DNA from 2 places in the Actinoplanes sp. ATCC 53533 genome. Region 1 is predicted to be linked to the other one. Evidence: riboswitches for the same ligand, from Rfam matches in the RefSeq annotation. Region 1 holds a riboswitch; the other holds the start of a gene.

What was found. A riboswitch is a leader RNA that binds a small molecule or an ion and turns the genes downstream of it on or off. The one in region 1 is predicted to bind thiamine pyrophosphate.
Region 2: another riboswitch for thiamine pyrophosphate. It lies ahead of DMB66_RS12130 (ECF transporter S component); the one in region 1 lies ahead of thiE (thiamine phosphate synthase).

Annotation. Positions count from the first base shown of each region.
Region 1 covers NZ_QHHV01000030.1:4,823-13,886, reverse strand. The annotation lists gene thiO (glycine oxidase ThiO) at 1-735, opposite strand, end outside; gene thiE (thiamine phosphate synthase) at 732-1,355, opposite strand; TPP riboswitch at 1,370-1,481, opposite strand; gene DMB66_RS11875 (ABC-F family ATP-binding cassette domain-containing protein) at 1,616-3,271, opposite strand; gene DMB66_RS11870 (class I SAM-dependent methyltransferase) at 3,303-3,917, opposite strand; gene DMB66_RS11865 (hypothetical protein) at 4,174-4,536, opposite strand; gene DMB66_RS11860 (hypothetical protein) at 4,567-5,277, shown strand; gene truA (tRNA pseudouridine(38-40) synthase TruA) at 5,413-6,228, opposite strand; gene rplQ (50S ribosomal protein L17) at 6,331-6,876, opposite strand; gene DMB66_RS11845 (DNA-directed RNA polymerase subunit alpha) at 6,942-7,964, opposite strand; gene rpsD (30S ribosomal protein S4) at 8,050-8,676, opposite strand; gene rpsK (30S ribosomal protein S11) at 8,692-9,064, opposite strand, start outside.
Region 2 covers NZ_QHHV01000031.1:2,208-11,271, reverse strand. The annotation lists gene DMB66_RS12180 (antibiotic biosynthesis monooxygenase) at 1-338, opposite strand, end outside; gene DMB66_RS12175 (DUF6703 family protein) at 372-632, shown strand; gene DMB66_RS12170 (metal ABC transporter substrate-binding protein) at 684-1,616, shown strand; gene DMB66_RS12165 (metal ABC transporter ATP-binding protein) at 1,613-2,392, shown strand; gene DMB66_RS12160 (metal ABC transporter permease) at 2,437-3,327, shown strand; gene DMB66_RS12155 (metalloregulator ArsR/SmtB family transcription factor) at 3,324-3,641, shown strand; gene DMB66_RS12150 (Fur family transcriptional regulator) at 3,721-4,128, shown strand; gene DMB66_RS12145 (hypothetical protein) at 4,159-4,764, shown strand; gene DMB66_RS12140 (DUF6328 family protein) at 4,742-5,278, opposite strand; gene DMB66_RS12135 (alpha/beta fold hydrolase) at 5,326-6,141, opposite strand; TPP riboswitch at 6,240-6,344, shown strand; gene DMB66_RS12130 (ECF transporter S component) at 6,417-6,989, shown strand; gene DMB66_RS12125 (ABC transporter ATP-binding protein) at 6,993-8,390, shown strand; gene DMB66_RS12120 (energy-coupling factor transporter transmembrane protein EcfT) at 8,387-9,064, shown strand, end outside.

The DNA.
Region 1 (9,064 bases):
GGGCTCGCCGCGCAGCCGCAGCACGAGACCCTTGACCGGCCGCACCGGCAACCCGGTCAGCGCGGCGGTCCCGGCACCCGCCGCGATCACGACGGCCCGATCCGCTCGCGCCGCGCTCTGCTCAGCCCCATCCAGCCTGGCGGCCGGGCCGGCTTCGACCGCTTCGCCTGACGTCGGGTGCTGGTTGGGCTGGACGAACCCGGGCTCGGGCTCGATCAGGTCAGGCACGATCGCCGGGCCCAGGGTCGCGCGCAGGGCGGCGACGACCCGGCGCGGGTCGACCTGACGGTCGTCCGGGGCGTGCGCGCCGCCGCGCAGCCGGGGTGACAACGCCGGCTCCAGCTCGCGGAGAACGCTGGGCAGCAGCGAATTCACCCCGAGCCCGTGCTCGCGCCGGTATTCCCAGAGCCGGCGCGCCTCGGCCAAGTCGTCGGCGGTGAGCGCGACGCTCAACGTGCCCACCTCGTCGTAGCCGACATCGATCCCGCTCTCCCGCTCCAGCTCGGCGGCGAACCCCGGCCACCGCGCCGCGGAGTCGACCATGAGCCCGGTCAGCGCCCGCTGACCGAATCCCGCCTCGCCGGCCGGGGCGAGCATGCCCGCGGCCGCGTACCAGGCACCGTCGTCGCCACCGCGGTCGTGGACGGTCACCGTCAATCCGCGCTGCCGACACCGCCAGGCGATCGAGAGCCCGATGATGCCGCCGCCGACGACCATGACCTCGGTCGCCGTCATCCCAGCGCCCGTAACAGGTCCTCGGTGGCCCGGCCCGGATCCGCCGCGGCCGCGACGGCGCCGACCACCGCGACCGCGGCGGCACCGGCGCCGATCAGCGACCGCGCGTTGCCGGCGGTCACTCCCCCGATGGCGACGATGGGTGTGTCCGGCACGGCAGCCGCGACCACGCCCACCGCGTCGGGCCCGAGCGGGCCCGGCAGTCCGGTCTTCGTGGTGGTCGCGAACGCCGGCCCGACTCCGAGATAGGAGGCTCCGGCGCGGCGCGCCGCCCGCGCCGCGGCGACGTCCCGGCAGGTGGCGCCCAGCACGCTCACCGGACCGAGGACCTTGCGGGCCACCGCGACCGGCAGGTCGGCGGCGCCCACGTGCCCGCCGTCCGCGCCGACCGCGAGCGCCACGTGCAGCCGGTCATTGACCAGGCACAACACCCTGTACGGGCGGCACAGCTCCAGGACGGCGTCGGCCAGTTCGTAGGCGTCGCGGTCGCTGACGTCGTCCTCGACGCGGACCTGGACCGCCAGCCGGTCGCAGCCGCCCAACCGCTGGGCGGCGGCGATCGCGGCCGCCACCACCAGCAGCGGCTGCCGGCCGGGCCGGGCATCCGTGATGACGTGCAGGTGCGGAAAAGCAGGGCCCACAACGCGCTCCTCCCTGCGCCGGCATGATCCGGATCAGGTTCGACGGTCGGGGGCCGCGACAGCCCCCCTCTCAGCCCGGTGCACCGGACTCCCGTGGGGTTGTTTCCGAGCAGACGGTAACCCGCCTCCCGCCGCCCGTAAACCCCCGCCTTCCTCCACTGTGGGTGGTCACACGGTCGCGCAGCGCCCGCACGCTGCGGGAACGGGCGCCGGCTCCCAGGCGAAGACGGGCGAGGAGATCAGCGCACGTCCCAGACCGGCTCGGGGGTCTCCACGACCTCGCCGTCGCTCTGGAAGAGGACGAAGCGGTCGAAGCCCCGGGTGAACCAGCGGTCGTGGGTCACCGCGATCACCGTGCCCTCGAACGCCTGCAGCCCCTCCTCCAGCGCCTCGGCCGACGCCAGGTCCAGGTTGTCCGTCGGCTCGTCGAGCAGCAGCACCGTCGCACCGGAGAGCTCCAGCAGCAGCACCAGGAAACGCGCCTGCTGCCCGCCGGACAGCGTGCCGAAGATCTGATCTCCCTGGGCGGCGAGCTCGTAGCGGTTCAGGGCCTTCATCGCGCCCGCGCGGTCCATCCCGGACCGGTGGTCGTCACCCCGCCAGAGGATTTCCACCAGGGTACGTTTCAGCAGCTCCGGCCGGTCGTGCGTCTGGGAGAAGTGACCCGGCCGGACCCGGGCGCCGAGCCGGGCGACGCCGTTGTGCGCGACGTGGGCCAGCGGCGCGCCATCGACCGGCTTGTTGTCCACGTCGGGCGCGGTGCCACCGGCCGCGAGCAGCCGCAGGAAGTGGGACTTGCCCGTGCCGTTGGCGCCCAGCACCGCGACCCGGTCGCCGTACCAGATCTCCAGGTCGAACGGGAATGTCAGATTCTCCAGTTCGAGCCCGGTGCACATCACCGCCCGCTTGCCCGTCCGGCCGCCGCGCAGGTTCATCCGCAGCGACTGCTCCTTGGGCGGCAACGGCGGCGGCCCGGCCTCCTCGAACTTGCGCAGCCGCGTCTGCGCCGCCTGATACCGCGACGCCAGCCCGTCGTTGAACGCCGACTTGGTCCGCAGCGTGAGGACCAGCTCGCGCAGCTTCTCGTGCTCCTCGTCCCAGCGCCGGCGCAGCTCCAGCAGCCGTTCGTGGCGATCGGACCGGGCCTCGTGCCAGGACGCGAAGCCGCCCGGATGCGTCCAGGCTCCGCCGCCCTCGACGGCCACGACCCTGCTCGCCGTCCGGGCCAGCAACTCCCGGTCGTGCGAGACGTAGAGCACCGACTTCGGCGACTCGCGCAGCCGCTCCTCCAGCCAGCGCTTGCCGGGCACGTCGAGGAAGTTGTCCGGCTCGTCGAGCAGCAGCACCTCGTCGCCGCCACGCAGCAGCAGATCGAGCGCGAACCGCTTCTGCTGACCGCCGGAGAGCGTCCGCACCGGACGATGCCGGACCTCCTCCCACGGCTTGCCGAGGATAGCGACGGCCACGACATCGAAGAGCACCTCGGCGTCATAGCCGCCCGCCTCGCCCCAGCCGGCGATGGCGTTGGCGTAGGCGATCTGGGCCTTCTCGGCGTCCGGCTCGCCCTCCAGCGCGGACTGGGCCGCGGCCAGCAGCGCACCCGCGGCCCGCAGCGGCGGCGCGACCAGCGACAGCGCCAGGTCGTCGAGGGTACGGTCATCGCCGATCATGCCGATGAACTGGCGCATCACGCCGAGCCCGCCGGTGCGCGCGACGCTGCCGATCGGCGTGGGCGTGTCCCCGGCGATCAACCGCAGCAGCGTGGTCTTGCCGGCCCCGTTCGGCCCGACCAGCGCCACCTTCGCACCCTCGCCGACCCGGAAGGACACGTCGGAGAAGAGCTCCCGGCCGTCCGGCAGCACAAATCCAACTCCGGACACGTCTACATAGCCCACGCGAGCATCCTCCCCGACAAGCTGTCGTGGGTCAGTTGGTTTTCCCGGTCACCCGCAGCACCCGGAACCCCCGCTGGCTGGCCGTTCGCGCCACATCCCAGCCCATTGACGTGAGCCAGGTGTGCAGCGAATCACCACCCAGGTTCCGGTTGATCACCAGCCAGCCGACACCATCGGGCGCCAGCCGGGGCAGCCACCGCTCCAGCAAGGCGTGCAGCTCGGCCTTGCCGACGTGGGTGGGCGGATTACTCCAGATCTGGGCAAAAGTGACGTCGGCGGGCACCTCGTCCGGGGCCGCGACGAGCACCCGGTCGGCGAGCCCGAGAGCCGCCGCGTTCTCGGCTGTCAGGGCCCGGGCACGGGCATTGACGTCGATCGCGTGCACGGTGGCGGCCGGCGCCTCGCTCGCGAGCACACACGCGATCGGGCCGTAGCCACAGCCGAGATCGAGCAGGGTGCCGGTGGTCGCGGCGGTGGGCAGGTCACCCTTGCGCAGCAGTACGGCCGTCCCGGGATCGAGCCGCCCGGCGGAGAACACCCCACCCGCGACGGCCAGGTCATAGGCGCGCCCAGCGGCGGTGAACTGGATGCGGCTCCGCTTCTCAGGAGCAGCGGGCTCGGCGCTGAAATAATGGTCGGCGGTCACGCGCCCATCCTCCCCCAACGTCGGGAGTACAACGACGCCAGGCCAGCCGAGGGTGCCGCACAGCCTGTGCGTCCATCGATCACGGTGCCCTCCTACCGTGACCTGCATGCCTGGCGACGCACACCCCCGCTCCGCCCACCGCGCGAGCCCGGCAGGCGGACTCGCGTTGCTGAACCCGCAGGCGCTGGTCCGCCAGGCCCAGGCCGGCCAGGCCCGCGCCCGCCGAGCGATCATCCGGCAGGCCGTCGCCCGCCAGTCAGCCAAGCTCCAGGCCACCCAGATCCGAACCGGACCCGCCCAGGCCGCGCACGTCCAGGCCGCGCACCTCCAAGCCGGGCAGGTTCAAGCCGGGCACCTCCGGGCCGGGCAGGTTCAAGCCGGGCACCTCCGGGCCGGACAGGCCGGGCACCTCCGGACCGGGCACGCCCGGGCCGGGCACGCCCAAGCCGCGCACACCGGGCAGGTCCAGGCCGGGCAGGTCCAGGCCGGGCAGGTCCAGGCCGGGCAGGTCCAGGCCGGGCAGGTCCAGGCCGGGCAGTCTCGGGCTGCTCGGTTTCGGGCTGCGAGTCGGCCGGTGTGGGATCTCGCCGTACCGGATCGGCCGGGCGCCCCGCAGCACCGGCAGCCTCGCGCCGGGCGGTGGCCCGCGGTGCCCGGCCCGCAATGGCGGCGGGCGCCGCAGCAGGCTCCGCAGTCGTTGATGCGTGGTCTCGGCGCGTTGATCGTCATGGCGATCGTCGGGTTGAGCGCGTTCTTCGTCGTCGCCGAGGAGCGCCGCGGGGACGGGCGCGAATCCGCCGCCCCGCCCGGCGCCGAGCCGGGCATCGCCTCCCGCGAGATCGACGCCGAGCCGCTGACCCAGCGCGAGGTGTTTCCCAAGCCGACGGTTCAGCCCACGGCGGACACGGCGGCCTATCAGGTGACCATGACGCACAGCGACAGCGAGTGCCGGATCGCCACGATCGGCGAACTCGGCGCGCTCCTGGAGGACCACGGCTGCGACCAGGTGGTCCGGGCCCGGCTGACCGCCCCCTACGGCGGCTACCAGGTCACCACCGGCGTCTTCAATCTCGCCGACGAGACCGGCGCCGGCCAGGTCAGCGAGCTCGCGGGCATCCTGGTCGAGAACGGCCGGGGCACCTTCACCACGCTGGGCGGGTCGGCCGGTGACCCGTTCACCGAGCCGATGGCCCAGGTAGGTTGGCGCAGCCGCGGTCACTTCCTGCTGTACTGCGTCGTCGCCCGACCCGACGGGCAACTCGTCACCGACGACGACCCGTACGCCGCGCGGATCACCGCCGAACTGGTCGAGGAATACCTCGGCGAGCGGGTTGTCGGGCAGCGGACGCTGGCCCCATAGCCCCGGGCCGGTCCGATCTCGATCGACTGCCATTCGAGGGGGTTCGATCCCTCGGCGACAGCCTCGGATCGCACTGACAAACACTCGAACGGCCCCGCGAGCTGGAGCAGTGGGCCGGCCGCGAGCAGGCGGGTGTCAGGTGCGGAGCCGGCGGGTGGCGTCGGCTCGGTCGGCGTATTCGGCCTCGGCGGGGTAGCCGACCGCGATCAGGGTGAGTCCGTGCGCGGGCGCGACCATGACCTCGCTGGATCGCTCCCGCAGGGTGAGCAGCTTGGCCGGCCAGTCCGGGTCGCGGCGGCCGTCGCCGACCGTCAGCATCGCGCCGACCAGGCTGCGCACCATCGCCTGGCAGAACGCGTCGGCCTGCACCGTCGCGACGGCTACCCCGTCCGGCTCCCGGCGCCAGTCCAGCCGGGTGATGGCCCGCACGGTGGTGGCGTGCTCCTTGCGCTTGCAGAACGCCGCGAAGTCGTGCAGCCCGACCAGCCCGGCGGCGGCCTCGCGCAGCCGGCCCAGGTCGAGCGGCCGCAGCCAGCCGATGGTGTCGTACCGCCGCAGCGGTTCCGGGCCGACGACCGTGTCGGCCACCCGGTATTCGTAGCGCCGGAAGGTGGCGGAGAACCGGGCGTCGAATGTGGACGGCACCGGCACGGCGGACCGTACCCGGGCGTCCGGCGGCATGAGGCCGGCCAGGCGGCGCACCAGCGACTCCGACAGCGATTCCCAGGCGGCGGTGGGCAGGTCGATGTGGCACACCTGCCCGGTCGCGTGCACCCCCGCGTCGGTGCGGCCGGCCACGGTCAGGCCCAGGTCCTGATCAGCTCCGACGAGCCTCTCCAGCGCCTCGAGAAGCACCCCGGCGACCGTGCGGCGGGAGGGCTGCACCGCCCAGCCGGAGAACTCCCGGCCGTCGTAGGAGACGTCCAGGCGGAGGCGCGTCGTGTCGGTCATGTGCGGGCGGTCCTCCGCTGGATCGTGGACGAGGAAGCCGTACAGGAAAAGGAAGGCCCGGCACCCCCAAAGGGTGCCGGGCCCAACAAACCTTGCGAAAAATCAGGCCTTGGCGTCGGTGTCTTCGCCTTCGACCTTGTCGCCGGAAGCGCTCACCGGCGGCTCAGCGTCCTGGTCAACGGGCGAAGACGCAGTCGCCTCGTCCTCGCGGGTCAGGGCCTCGACCTTGTCCTGCTGCGCGGCGGCCTTGCGGGCCGCCTTGTTGGCCGGCGCCGTGGTGGCCGCGATCTGCAGCTCCTCGACCAGCTCGATGACGGCCATCGGAGCGGCGTCACCCTTGCGGATGCCGACCTTGGTGATCCGGGTGTAGCCACCCGGGCGGTTGGTGTACCGCGGCGCGATCTGCTCGAACAGCGAGTAGACGACGTCCTTGTCCTTGACGACGCCCAGGACCCGGCGGCGGGAGTGCAGGTCACCGCGCTTGGCCTTGGTGATGAGCTGCTCCGCCAAGGGGCGCAGGCGCTTCGCCTTGGTCTCGGTGGTCTTGATCTTCCCGTGCCGGAAGAGCTCCGTGGCCAGGTTGGCCAGCAGCAGCTTCTCGTGCGCCGGGCTGCCGCCGAGGCGGGGACCCTTGGTGGGCGTGGGCATCTTCTTGCTCCTCGTTGAAATTCCTGCAGGGCGGCGCAGCCGCCTCGCTCACGCGGCAGCCGGGATTAGAGCTGCTCGGTCTCGCGGTAGTCGTCGGTGTCGTAGTCCACGTCGCCGAACGAGTCGACCACGTGCGCCGGGTCGAAGGACGGCGCGCTGTCCTTGAGGCCCAGGCCCATTCCGGCGAGCTTCATCTTGACCTCGTCGATGGACTTCTGACCGAAATTCCTTATATCCAGAAGGTCGGCCTCCGTCCGCCCGATGAGTTCACCGACGGTGTTGATGCCCTCGCGCTTGAGGCAGTTGTACGACCGGACGGTGAGGTCCAGCTCCTCGATCGGCAGGGCCAGATCGGCGGCCAGCTGCGCGTCCTGCGGGGACGGGCCGATGTCGATGCCCTCGGCGGTCTCGTCCAGCTCGCGGCAGAGACCGAACAGCTCGACCAGGGTCGAGCCGGCCGAGGCCAGCGCGGTGCGGGGCGAGATCGACGCCTTGGACTCGACGTCGATGATCAGCCGGTCGAAGTCGGTGCGCTGCTCGACGCGGGTCGCCTCGACGCGGTAGGTCACCTTCATGACCGGCGAGTAGATCGAGTCGACCGGGATGCGGCCGATCTCGGCGCCGGCGCTCTTGTTCTGCGCGGCCGTGACGTAGCCACGACCCCGCTCGACGGTGAGCTCCATGTCGAGCCGGCCCTTGCTGTTGAGCGTGGCCAGCTTCAGGTCGGGGTTGTGCACGGAGACGCCGGCCGGGGGCTGGATGTCACCCGCGGTGACGTCGCCCGGGCCCTGCTTGCGCAGGTACATGCTGACGGGCTCGTCGTGCTCGGAGCTCACGGTCAGCTCCTTGACGTTCATGACCAGCTCGACCACGTCCTCCTTGACACCGGGGATCGTGGTGAACTCGTGCAGGACGCCGTCGATCTTGATGCTGGTGACCGCCGCGCCCGGGATGGACGACAGCAGGGTCCGCCGCAGTGAGTTGCCGAGGGTGTAGCCGAAGCCCGGCTCCAGGGGCTCGATGGTGAACCGGGAGCGGGTCTCGCTGAGCGACTCTTCCGAGAGGCTCGGGCGCTGGCTGATAAGCACGTGGTTCTTCTCTCTGTCAGGGCATCCGCTATATGACGCCCGTCTGAATAGGGTGCCGGCCCGGGTGGGCCGGCACCCCGTAGCGCTACTTGGAGTAGAGCTCGACGATCAGCTGCTCCTGGACCTGCGTGTCGATGACCTGACGCGCCGGGAGCGAGTGGATCAGGATCTTCATCTCGCTCGGGATGGGCTCCAGCCACGCCGGCACACCGCGCGAGCCCGACTGGGCCTGCGCGACGACGAACGGCGTCATCTCGCGGGACTTCTCCCGGACCTGCACGATGTCGTGGTCCTTCACCCGGTACGACGGGATGTCGACCTTGACACCGTTGACCAGCAGGTGGCCGTGCTTGACCAGCTGACGGGCCATGTCGCGGGACGCGGCGAAGCCGGCCCGGTAGACGACGTTGTCGAGACGGGACTCGAGGATCTGCAGCAGCACCTCACCGGTCTTGCCGGGCTTGGTGACAGCCTCCTCGTAGTAACCGCGGAACTGCTTCTCGAGCACGCCATAGGTGCGGCGGGCCTTCTGCTTCTCGCGGTGCTGGAGCAGGTATTCGGTCTCCTTGGTCCGACCGCGGCCGTGCTGGCCGGGCGGGAAGGGACGCGACTCGAACGGGCACTTGGGCCCATCGCACTTGCTGCCCTTGAGGAACAGCTTCATCTTCTCGCGGCGGCAGCGCTTGCAGTCCGCCCCTGTGTAACGAGCCATGCTTCGATCTCTCCCTTAGACCCGGCGACGCTTAGGCGGACGGCAACCGTTGTGCGGCTGCGGCGTGACGTCGGAGATCTGACCGACCTCGAGGCCCGCGGCCTGCAGCGAACGGATGGCGGTCTCCCGGCCGGAGCCGGGGCCCTTGACGAACACGTCGACCTTGCGCATGCCGTGCTCCATGGCCCGACGAGCGGCGGCCTCGGCGGCCAGCTGCGCGGCGAACGGAGTCGACTTGCGGGAGCCCTTGAAGCCCACCTGGCCGGACGAGGCCCAGGAGATCACAGCACCGGTCGGGTCGGTGATCGACACGATGGTGTTGTTGAAGGTGCTCTTGATGTGCGCCTGCCCGTGGGCGACGTTCTTGCGTTCCTTGCGACGGACCTTC
Region 2 (9,064 bases), on a different contig from region 1:
CGCCAGGGTTCGGCGGCCCGGTCACTGGCGACGACCACGACCGCACCGCCGGGCTCGGCCCCGGCCAGGGTCTCGAAGGCGGACGGCTCGTCCAGCGACTCGGACAGCAGCGGGGTGGCATGCACCTTGACGTCGAAGCCACCGAGGGCACGCCGGTAGGCTCCCACGGACTCCCATTCGGTGACCAGGGTCCAGTAGGCGGGGTCGTCCAGCGCGCGGGTGAGCCGGCCGGAGAGGTAGCCGGGTCGCTCCGCGAGGGCGGCCAGGGCGGCGTGCGCCCGTTCGGTGAACGAGTCCTGCGAGTCCGGCGGGACGACGAAACGGTTGAGCACCAGCATGGGCTGAGCCTACGCACGACCCGAAAGGCCGACGTGACCACACCACCGCCCGAGAACCTGCTGCGCCGGCTGGCGAGTGTCAACCCGACGACAGCCTTCGTGCTGGCCCTCGCGGTGCTGCTGGCCGGGCTCTTCCTGCCCGGCATCATCGGCGCCGCGCTGCTGTTCCTGCTGGTCGCGGCCCTGGTGGCGCTGACCTTCACCACCTGGCCGGTGCAGTCCCCGCCGGTGCGGGCGGTCCGGGTGACGATGCTGGTGCTGCTGTTCGCGGCCGCCCTCGCGAAGGCGATCTGACACATGCGCTTTTGACAATCATTACCAATACGGCGCACAGTAGGTGGCATGATGCACCGCCGCCGCCTGCTCGCGGCCACCGCTGTCGCCGTGCTCACCGGGGCCGTCGCGGCCTGCGGTGACCGGGCGAGCGGCTTCGGTACGGACGGGCGCCTCGACGTGGTGACCGCGTTCTACCCGCTGCGGTTCCTCAGCGAGCACCTCGGCGCGGACGCGGTCGCGGTCACCGACCTGACCAAACCGGGCGCCGAGCCGCACGACGTCGAGCTCAATCCCCGCCAGGTCGCCGACATCAGCGACGCCGCCCTCGTCGTCTACCTCAAGGGCTTCCAGCCGGCGGTCGACGAGGCGGTCGAGCAGGAGGCCGCCGACCGGGCCTTCGACGCGGGCTCGGCCGTCGAGCTGCTGGCCGCCGCCGACGACGACCACGAGCACGTGCCGGGCGAGCCCGAGCACGCCGAGGGGTCCACCGACCCGCACGTCTGGCTGGACCCGGTGCGCCTGGCCACCATCGCCGGCAGGCTCGCCGAGCGCCTGGGCCAGGCCGACCCGGCCCGGGCGGCGGGCTACACCGAGCGGGCCGCCACGCTGCGAAGCGAGCTGACCGCGCTCGACACCGAATACGCGACCGGCCTGCGCACCTGCGCCCGCCGCGAGCTGGTCACCAGCCACACCGCGTTCCGCTATCTCGCCGACCGGTACGGCCTCACCGAGGTCGGCATCACCGGCGTCTCGCCGGAGTCCGAGCCGTCGCCGCAGCGCCTCGCCCGGGTGGCGGAGCAGGCGAGGTCCACCGGCACCACCACGATCTTCTTCGAGACCCTGGTCAGCCCGAAGGTCGCCGACACCATCGCCCGCGAGGTCGGCGCCCGGACCGCCGTCCTCGATCCCCTCGAAGGGCTCACCGAGCCGGATACGGACTACTTCTCCGTCATGCGCGCCAACCTGGCCGCCCTGACCACGGCCCTGGGATGTACGTCATGAGCGTCGTCACCGTCTCGCACGCCGCCGTCTCCTACGGCGACCGCGCCGTGCTGCAGGACATCGACCTGGAGGTGCGGCCCGCGCAGGTCGTCGCGATCCTGGGCGCCAACGGCTCCGGCAAGTCCACCCTGATCCGCACCATCCTCGGCCTGGTGCCGATGACGGCCGGCGAGATCACCCTGTTCGGCACCCCGCAGCGCCGGTTCCGGCAGTGGGCCCGGATCGGCTACGTCCCGCAGCGGATGGGCGCCGGCAGCGGCGTGCCCGCGACCGTCGGCGAGATCGTCGCGTCGGGGCGGCTGGCCCGCCGGGGCATCTTCCGCCCGTCCGGCGCCGCCGACCGGGAGGCCGTCCGCGCCGCCCTGGCGGACGTCGGCCTGCTGGAGCGGATCGGCGACCCGGTCAGCACGCTCTCCGGCGGCCAGCAGCAGCGCACCCTGATCGCCCGCGCCCTGGCCGGGCGCCCGGACCTGCTCGTCCTGGACGAGCCCACAGCCGGCGTGGACGCGGCCAGCCAGGACGCGTTCGCCGCGGCCCTGGGCCGCTTCGCCGGCGCGGGCGGCACGATCCTGCTGGTCGCCCATGAGCTCGGGCCGATCGAGCCGCTGATCGACAAGGCCGTGGTCGTGCACCACGGCCGGATCGCGTACGAGGGTGCGGTGCCCGAGCCCGCCGGCCACCACGCCCAGCCCGGACACGACCACGTCCACCCGCACGCCGAGGCCGAACGGGCCCGGATCTGCGTCGCCCCCACCGACAGAATGCCGGCCGGCTGACATGGCCCCCCGCCCCCGCCGCCACCCTTGAGAGGGCTGAAGACTTGGACCTCTTTCAGTACGACTTCATGGTGCGCGCGCTGACCGGCGCGCTGATCATCGGTCTGGTCGCCCCCGCGCTCGGCATCTATCTGGTGCAGCGGCGGATGTCGCTGATCGGCGACGGCATCGGGCACGTCGCGCTCACCGGCGTCGGGGTGGGACTGCTGCTGCACCAGTCCCCGGTGCTGACCGCGGTCGTGGTCTCCGTCATCGGGGCGATCGGCGTGGAACTGGTGCGCGAGCGTGGCCGTACCTCCGGCGACCTGGCCCTGGCCCTGCTCTTCTACGGCGGCATCGCGGGCGGGGTGGTGCTGGTCGGGCTCTCCGACGACAGCAGCAACGCCAACCTGATGCAGTTCCTGTTCGGCTCGCTGACCACCACGTCGCGGCAGGACCTGACCGTCATCGCCGTGCTGGGCGTCGCGGTGCTGATCGCGATGCTGGGGCTGCGGCAGGCGCTGTTCGCGGTCTGCAACGACGAGGAGTACGCCCGGGTGTCGGGGCTCCCCGTCCGTACCCTCAATCTGCTGATGGCCGTGACCACCGCGGTGACCGTCACGATCGCCATGCGCACCGTCGGGTTGTTGCTGGTCAGCGCGCTGATGGTGGTGCCGGTCGCGGCGGCCCAGCAGGTCACCCGCGGGTTCCTCAGCACGATGACCACGGCCATGGTGATCGGGGTGGGCGCCGCCGCCGCCGGCGTCACGCTGGCCGGCGAGGTGGACACCGCGCCGGGCGCCACGATCGTGATCCTGGCCATCGCGGTCTTCCTCGCCATCACCGTCGGCGCGGCGGTCTGGCGGGTGCTGCGCCGCCGCGCGAGCCCGGCCCCGCAACGCGCCACGGCCCAGCTCGAACCGCCCGAGGTCGTCCTGCGGGCGGAAGCCCGATGAGCAGTAACGTGAATCCGGTGACGACCACCGGCTACGAGGCGTACGAGGCAGCCGGTGAGCTGCTGCGCGCGCTGTCCGCGCCGATCCGGGTGGCGATCGTCGCCGAGCTCGGCGCCGGCGAACGCTGCGTGCACGAGTTGGTGGAAAAGCTGGGCGCTCCGCAGCCGCTGGTCTCGCAACACCTGCGGGTGTTGCGGGGCGCCGGCGTGGTCCGAGGTGCGCGACGGGGGCGGGAGATCGCATACTCACTCGTGGACGAACATGTCGCCCACATCGTCGCCGACGCCGTCAGCCACGCCAGGGAAGGGTCATGATCGACTGCACCGAGCGACGCCGGGCCGCGCCGCGGCCGCAACCGCGAGGGCCGGGAGAGCATGACGAAGGAGGCTCAGCATGACCGACGAGAGCACCGTGGTCCGAAACACGAAACAGCGCAGCGCGGTCAGCGCGGTCCTCGCCGACGCCGAGGGTTTCAACAGCGCCCAGGACCTGCACGCCATCCTGCGTGAGCGGGGGGAACGGGTCGGCCTGACCACCGTCTACCGCACGCTGCAGGGCCTGGCGGACGCCGGCGAGATCGACGTGATGCGCCCGCCCGGCGGTGAGCATCTCTACCGCCGGTGCAGCCAGGGCCACCACCACCATCTGGTCTGCCGCTCCTGCGGGCGGGCCGTCGAGGTGGAGGGCCCGGCCGTCGAGACCTGGGCGGAGAAGGTCGCCGGCCGGCACGGCTTCGTCGACGTCTCGCACACCATGGAGATCTTCGGCACCTGCCCGGATTGCGCGGCCAAGCGCTCCTAGGCCGGCCGTGGGAGGCTGTGGCGCGTGAAGATGTACGCCGATCGGCTGCCCACCGCCATCCGTCAGCTGCTCACCGATCTTCTGGTCGTGTTCTGGGTCTATGCCTGGATCCGGGCCGGGATCTGGATCAACGACATGGTCGAGAAGCTCGGGGTGCCCGGGCAGAAACTGCAGGAGGCGGGCACCGGCATCGCCGGCAACCTCGGTGACATCGGCGGCAAGGTGGGCCGGGTGCCGCTGGTCGGCGACGAGCTGACCGCGCCGTTCAACAGCGCCGCCGACGCCGCGAAGTCGCTCGCCGAGGCCGGCCGCCAGCAGCAGGAGGTCGTGGACAACCTGGCGCTGACCATGGCCCTGCTGATCATCGCGGTCCCGCTGGCCCTGGTGCTGTTTCTCTGGCTGCCGCTGCGGCTGCGCTGGATGCGCCGGGCCGCGGTGGCCGCCAAGGTCCGCAACGAGCCGGCCGGCCAGGACCTGCTGGCGTTGCGGGCGCTGGCCAGCCGGCCGCTGAACGAACTGGCGAAGCTGGGCCCGGACATCGCCCAGTCCTGGCGCAACGGCGACGCTGCGGCGGTGCGGGCGCTGGCCGCGCTCGAGCTCAAGGAGCTCGGGCTCAAGCCCGCGAAGGCTCGCTAGGCTCCGCCGCCTCCTCCTCGTAGACGTCGTCCTCGTCGTCGTCGGCCCAGTGGCGGCGCGACCACGGGATGGCGGCCCAGAAGGTCAGGAAGAACAGGGCGGCGATCCCGGTCAGCGCCAGCGCCACCCAGATGTTGGTCAGGTAGTCGGTGATCAGCAGCACACTGCTGACCATCGCGATCAGCATGAAGGCCAGCCCGCCGGTGGCCATCCGGTGCGCGTAGCGGACCAGTTCCGGCTTGCGGCCCTGGCGGAACAGCGCCCGGTGGAAGGCCACCGGCGAAATGATCATCGCGGTCGCCGCGGCGGCGGCGAGCAACGCGACGATGTAGGTGTCCTTCTGGAAGGCGGTCGTCTTCGGGAAGCCGTTGCTGAAGGGCAGGGTCAGCAGGAACGCGAAGAGGATCTGCACGCCCGTCTGGGCCACGCGCAGTTCCTGCAGTAGGTCCCCGAAATTGCGGTCCCACCGCTCCTTCTCGGTTTCATGCTTGCTCCGTCGCTGCTCCGCGGCCATCGCACCTCCTCGTCGGTGGCCGCAGGATTGCCCGTTGCCGGACAGCGTCAAACGCCGATGCGTGCCAGCGCCACGTCGGCGAGGGCGCGCGGCGCCTCCTCCGGCACCCAGTGCCCGATCCCGCGCAGGGCCACGAACCGGTAGTCGGCCGCGACCCAGGTGGCGGTGGCCAGCGCCGCCGGCCTGCCGACGGCCGGATCACCGTCGCTCCACACGTACGTGGTCGGCACGGTGACCTTGCCGACCTCGTCGAACTGACCGCTGGAGATCGCGCGATACCAGTTCAGGGCGGCGGTGAGCCGGCCGGGCTCGCTCATCGCCGTCGCGTACAGCCCGGCCCGGGCGCCGATCGGGCGCATCATCCGGCGCAGCGCGGTGCCGCCGGCGCCGAGCAGCAGCCGCTCGGCGGCCCGGGAACGGAACACGCCCATGTAGGCGAAGCGCAGCTTCTGCGAGGGCTGGTTGTGCAGGGCGACGCTGAGCCCGCGCGGGTGCGGCACCGAGACCGCGGTGAGCGTCTTGACCCGGTCGGGATGCCCGGCGGCGAGCAGCCAGGCCACCGACGCGCCCCAGTCGTGCCCGATGACGTGCGCCTTGTCGACCCCGAGCGCGTCCAGCACGGCGATCGCGTCGGCGGTCGGTTCATCGAGCCGGTAGTCGGCGACCGCGGCCGGCCGCGCGCCGGGCGAGTAGCCGCGCTGGTCGAGGGCGTAGGTGCGCAGCCCGGCGGCGTGCAGCCGGGGCAGGATCAGGTCGAACTCGCGGTGGTCCTGCGGGAATCCATGCAGCAGAAGCACCGGGGCGCCATCGGCCGGGCCGCCCTCGTACACGTCGAAGGTGAGCCCTCTGGCCTCGATCTGCATGTGACGCCTCCTACGCTGTTCCGTACGGCCGTACGGTGTTAGCGTCATCGAAACACATGCAATGAAGCTTGTTGACGACAAGTTCCATCGATAACAGGCTTCACCGACAGGGGAGCGCGCAGCGCTGAGAGTGCGGGTGACACCGCAGACCCTCGAACCTGATCTGGGTAATGCCAGCGCAGGGAGCTCGGTCTTTCTCCAGCCGCGCCGTGTCCGGGAGACGTCCCCGGCGCGGTGCAGCGTCCCCTCCCGGTACGAGCTGGGAGGCACATCACATGAACCATCGTTGGCGCACCATCGACATCGTCATCGCCTCGATCCTCGCGGTCGCTTTCGGCGTCATCTTCTGGGCCTGGGGCCTGCTCTGGAACGGCCCGGCGGACGCCATCCCGCTGCCCGGCCGGGCGATCCTGTACGGCGTCTGGCTGGTGCCGGCCGTCCTCGGCGCCCTGGTGATCCGCAAGCCGGGCGCCGCCTTCTACACCCTGACGCTGGCCGCGCTGGTGTCGGTCGCGCTCGGCACGAGCTGGGGCTGGACCCTGGTGCTGCAGGGCCCGCTCGAGGCGGCCGCGGCCGAGTTGGTCTTCGCCGTGTTCGCGTACAAGGTGTGGAAGCTGCCGGTCGCCCTGCTGGCGGCGGCCGCGGCCGGCATCGCCGCGTCCGTCTACGACGCCTTCGTCTGGTATGGCGGGACGTCCTGGGCGACGCTGCGGCTGCCGTACATCGCGATCACCACGGTCAGTGCCGTGCTCGTGGCGGGCCTGGGCAGCGTCCTGCTGGCCCGGGCGCTGGCGCAGACCGGCGTGCTGGACCGGTTCGCGTCGGGCCGCGAACGCGCCGCCGTCTAAATCATGGGCGAGGTGGTCCTGCGGGGGTTCGGGTGGCGGCACGCCGGCCGCAAGGCGTGGGCGGTGCGCGGGGTCGACCTGCGCATCGCGCACGGCGAGCGGGTGCTGCTGCTCGGTCCGTCCGGGGCCGGCAAGTCCACCCTGCTCGCGGCGCTCGCCGGGCTGTTGCCCGACGACTCGGGTGAGGCCGAGGGCACAGCAGAGATCGACGGCCTCGACCCACGCAAGGCCCGCGAGCGGGTCGGCATCGTCTTCCAGGACCCGCAGACCCAACTGGTCATGTCGCGCAGCGGCGACGACGTGGCGTTCGGGCTGGAAAACCGCGGGGTCCCGGCCGCCGAGATCTGGCCCCGCGTCGACGAGGCGCTGCACCGGGTCGGCTTCGGCTACGGCCGGGACCGGCCCACCGCGGCGCTGTCCGGCGGGGAGCAGCAACGGCTCGCCCTGGCCGGCACCCTCGCGCTGCGGCCCGGCCTGCTGCTGCTCGACGAGCCGACCGCGAACCTCGACCCGGCCGGGGCCGCCCTGATCCGGTCGGCGATCGCCCGGGCCCTCGACGACGACACCACACTGATCATCGTGGAGCACCGGGTCGCGGAGGCGCTGACGCTGGTCGACCGGGTGGTCGTGCTGGAGCCGGGCGGCGGGGTCCGCGCCGACGGCCCGCCGGGCGCGGTCTTCGCCGCGCACGGCGACCGCCTGGCGGAGGAGGGGGTCTGGGTGCCGGGCCACGCCGTCGCCGCCCGCAAGGCCGTGACCGGTCCGGGTGATTCCCTGGTCCGCGCCGACGCCGTCACCCTGCGACATCGCCTCCCGCCCGCCACGCTGACCGCCCGGGCCGGCGAGGTGCTGGCCGTGACGGGTCCCAACGGGGCGGGTAAGTCCACTCTCGCGCTGCTGCTCGGCGGCCTGCTGAAGCCCACGTCCGGCACGATCGACGCGCGAGGTGGCGGTGCGCCGTACCGGTGGCGCGCCGTTGATCTGACCACCCGGATCGGCTCGGTCTTCCAGGACCCGGAACACCAGTTCGTCACCCACCGGGTCGCCGACGAACTCGCGCTCGGGCCGCGCCGGATCGGCCGCCCCGAGGCCGAGGTGAGCAGGATCGTCGAGGAGCTGCTCCAGCGACTCCGGCTGGCGAAGCTGGCGGGTGCGAACCCGCACACCCTCTCCGGCGGCGAGGCGCGCCGGCTGAGCGTCGCGACCGCGCTGGCCACCGCGCCCCGGCTGCTGGTCCTGGACGAGCCCACCTTCGGCCAGGACCGGCGCACCTGGATCGAGCTGGTCGAGCTGCTGGCCCGGCTGCGCGACGACGGCCACGGCATCGTCGCGGTCACCCACGACGCCGACTTCGTGGCGGCCGTCGCCGACTCCGTCCACCGGCTGGAACGGGCCGCATGACGCTCACCCTGCCGACCTTCGAGGCCAGCACCGCACCGCTCGCGCGGCGCAACCCGGTCGCCAAGCTCGCCGCCGCCCTGCTGTTCAGCGCGCCGCTGATCGCCACCCTGGACCCGCTGACCCCGACCATCGCCCTGGCCGTCGAACTGGCCGTGCTGCCGCTGTTCGGGATGCGCTACGGCACCCTGTTCCGGCGGGCCTGGCCGCTGGTGCTCGCCGCCGGCGGCATCGTGATCACCCTGGTGATGTTCGCCGCCGAGCGCACCGGGGCGACGGTGGCGACGCTCGGGCCGTTCGAGGTGACGACGGGGGTGCTGATCACCGCGCTGGGCATGGTGTTGCGGGTCTTCGCGATCGCACTGCCGGGCATCATCGTCTTCGCCACCACCGATCCCACCGACCTCGCCGACGCCCTGGTGCAGAACGTCCGGGCACCGGCCCGGTTCGCGATCGGCGCGCTGGCCGCCTTCCGGCTGGTGCCACTGCTCGGCCAGGAGTGGCAGATGCTCAGCCTGGCCCGCCGGGCACGCGGCATCGACGCCGGGCGCAGCCCGGTCGCCCGGGTGAAACTCTTCGTCTCCACCGCGTTCGCCCTGCTGGTCGGCGCGATCCGCCGGGGCACCCGGCTGGCGGTGGCGATGGACGCGCGCGGCTTCGACGCGGGCACTCCCCGG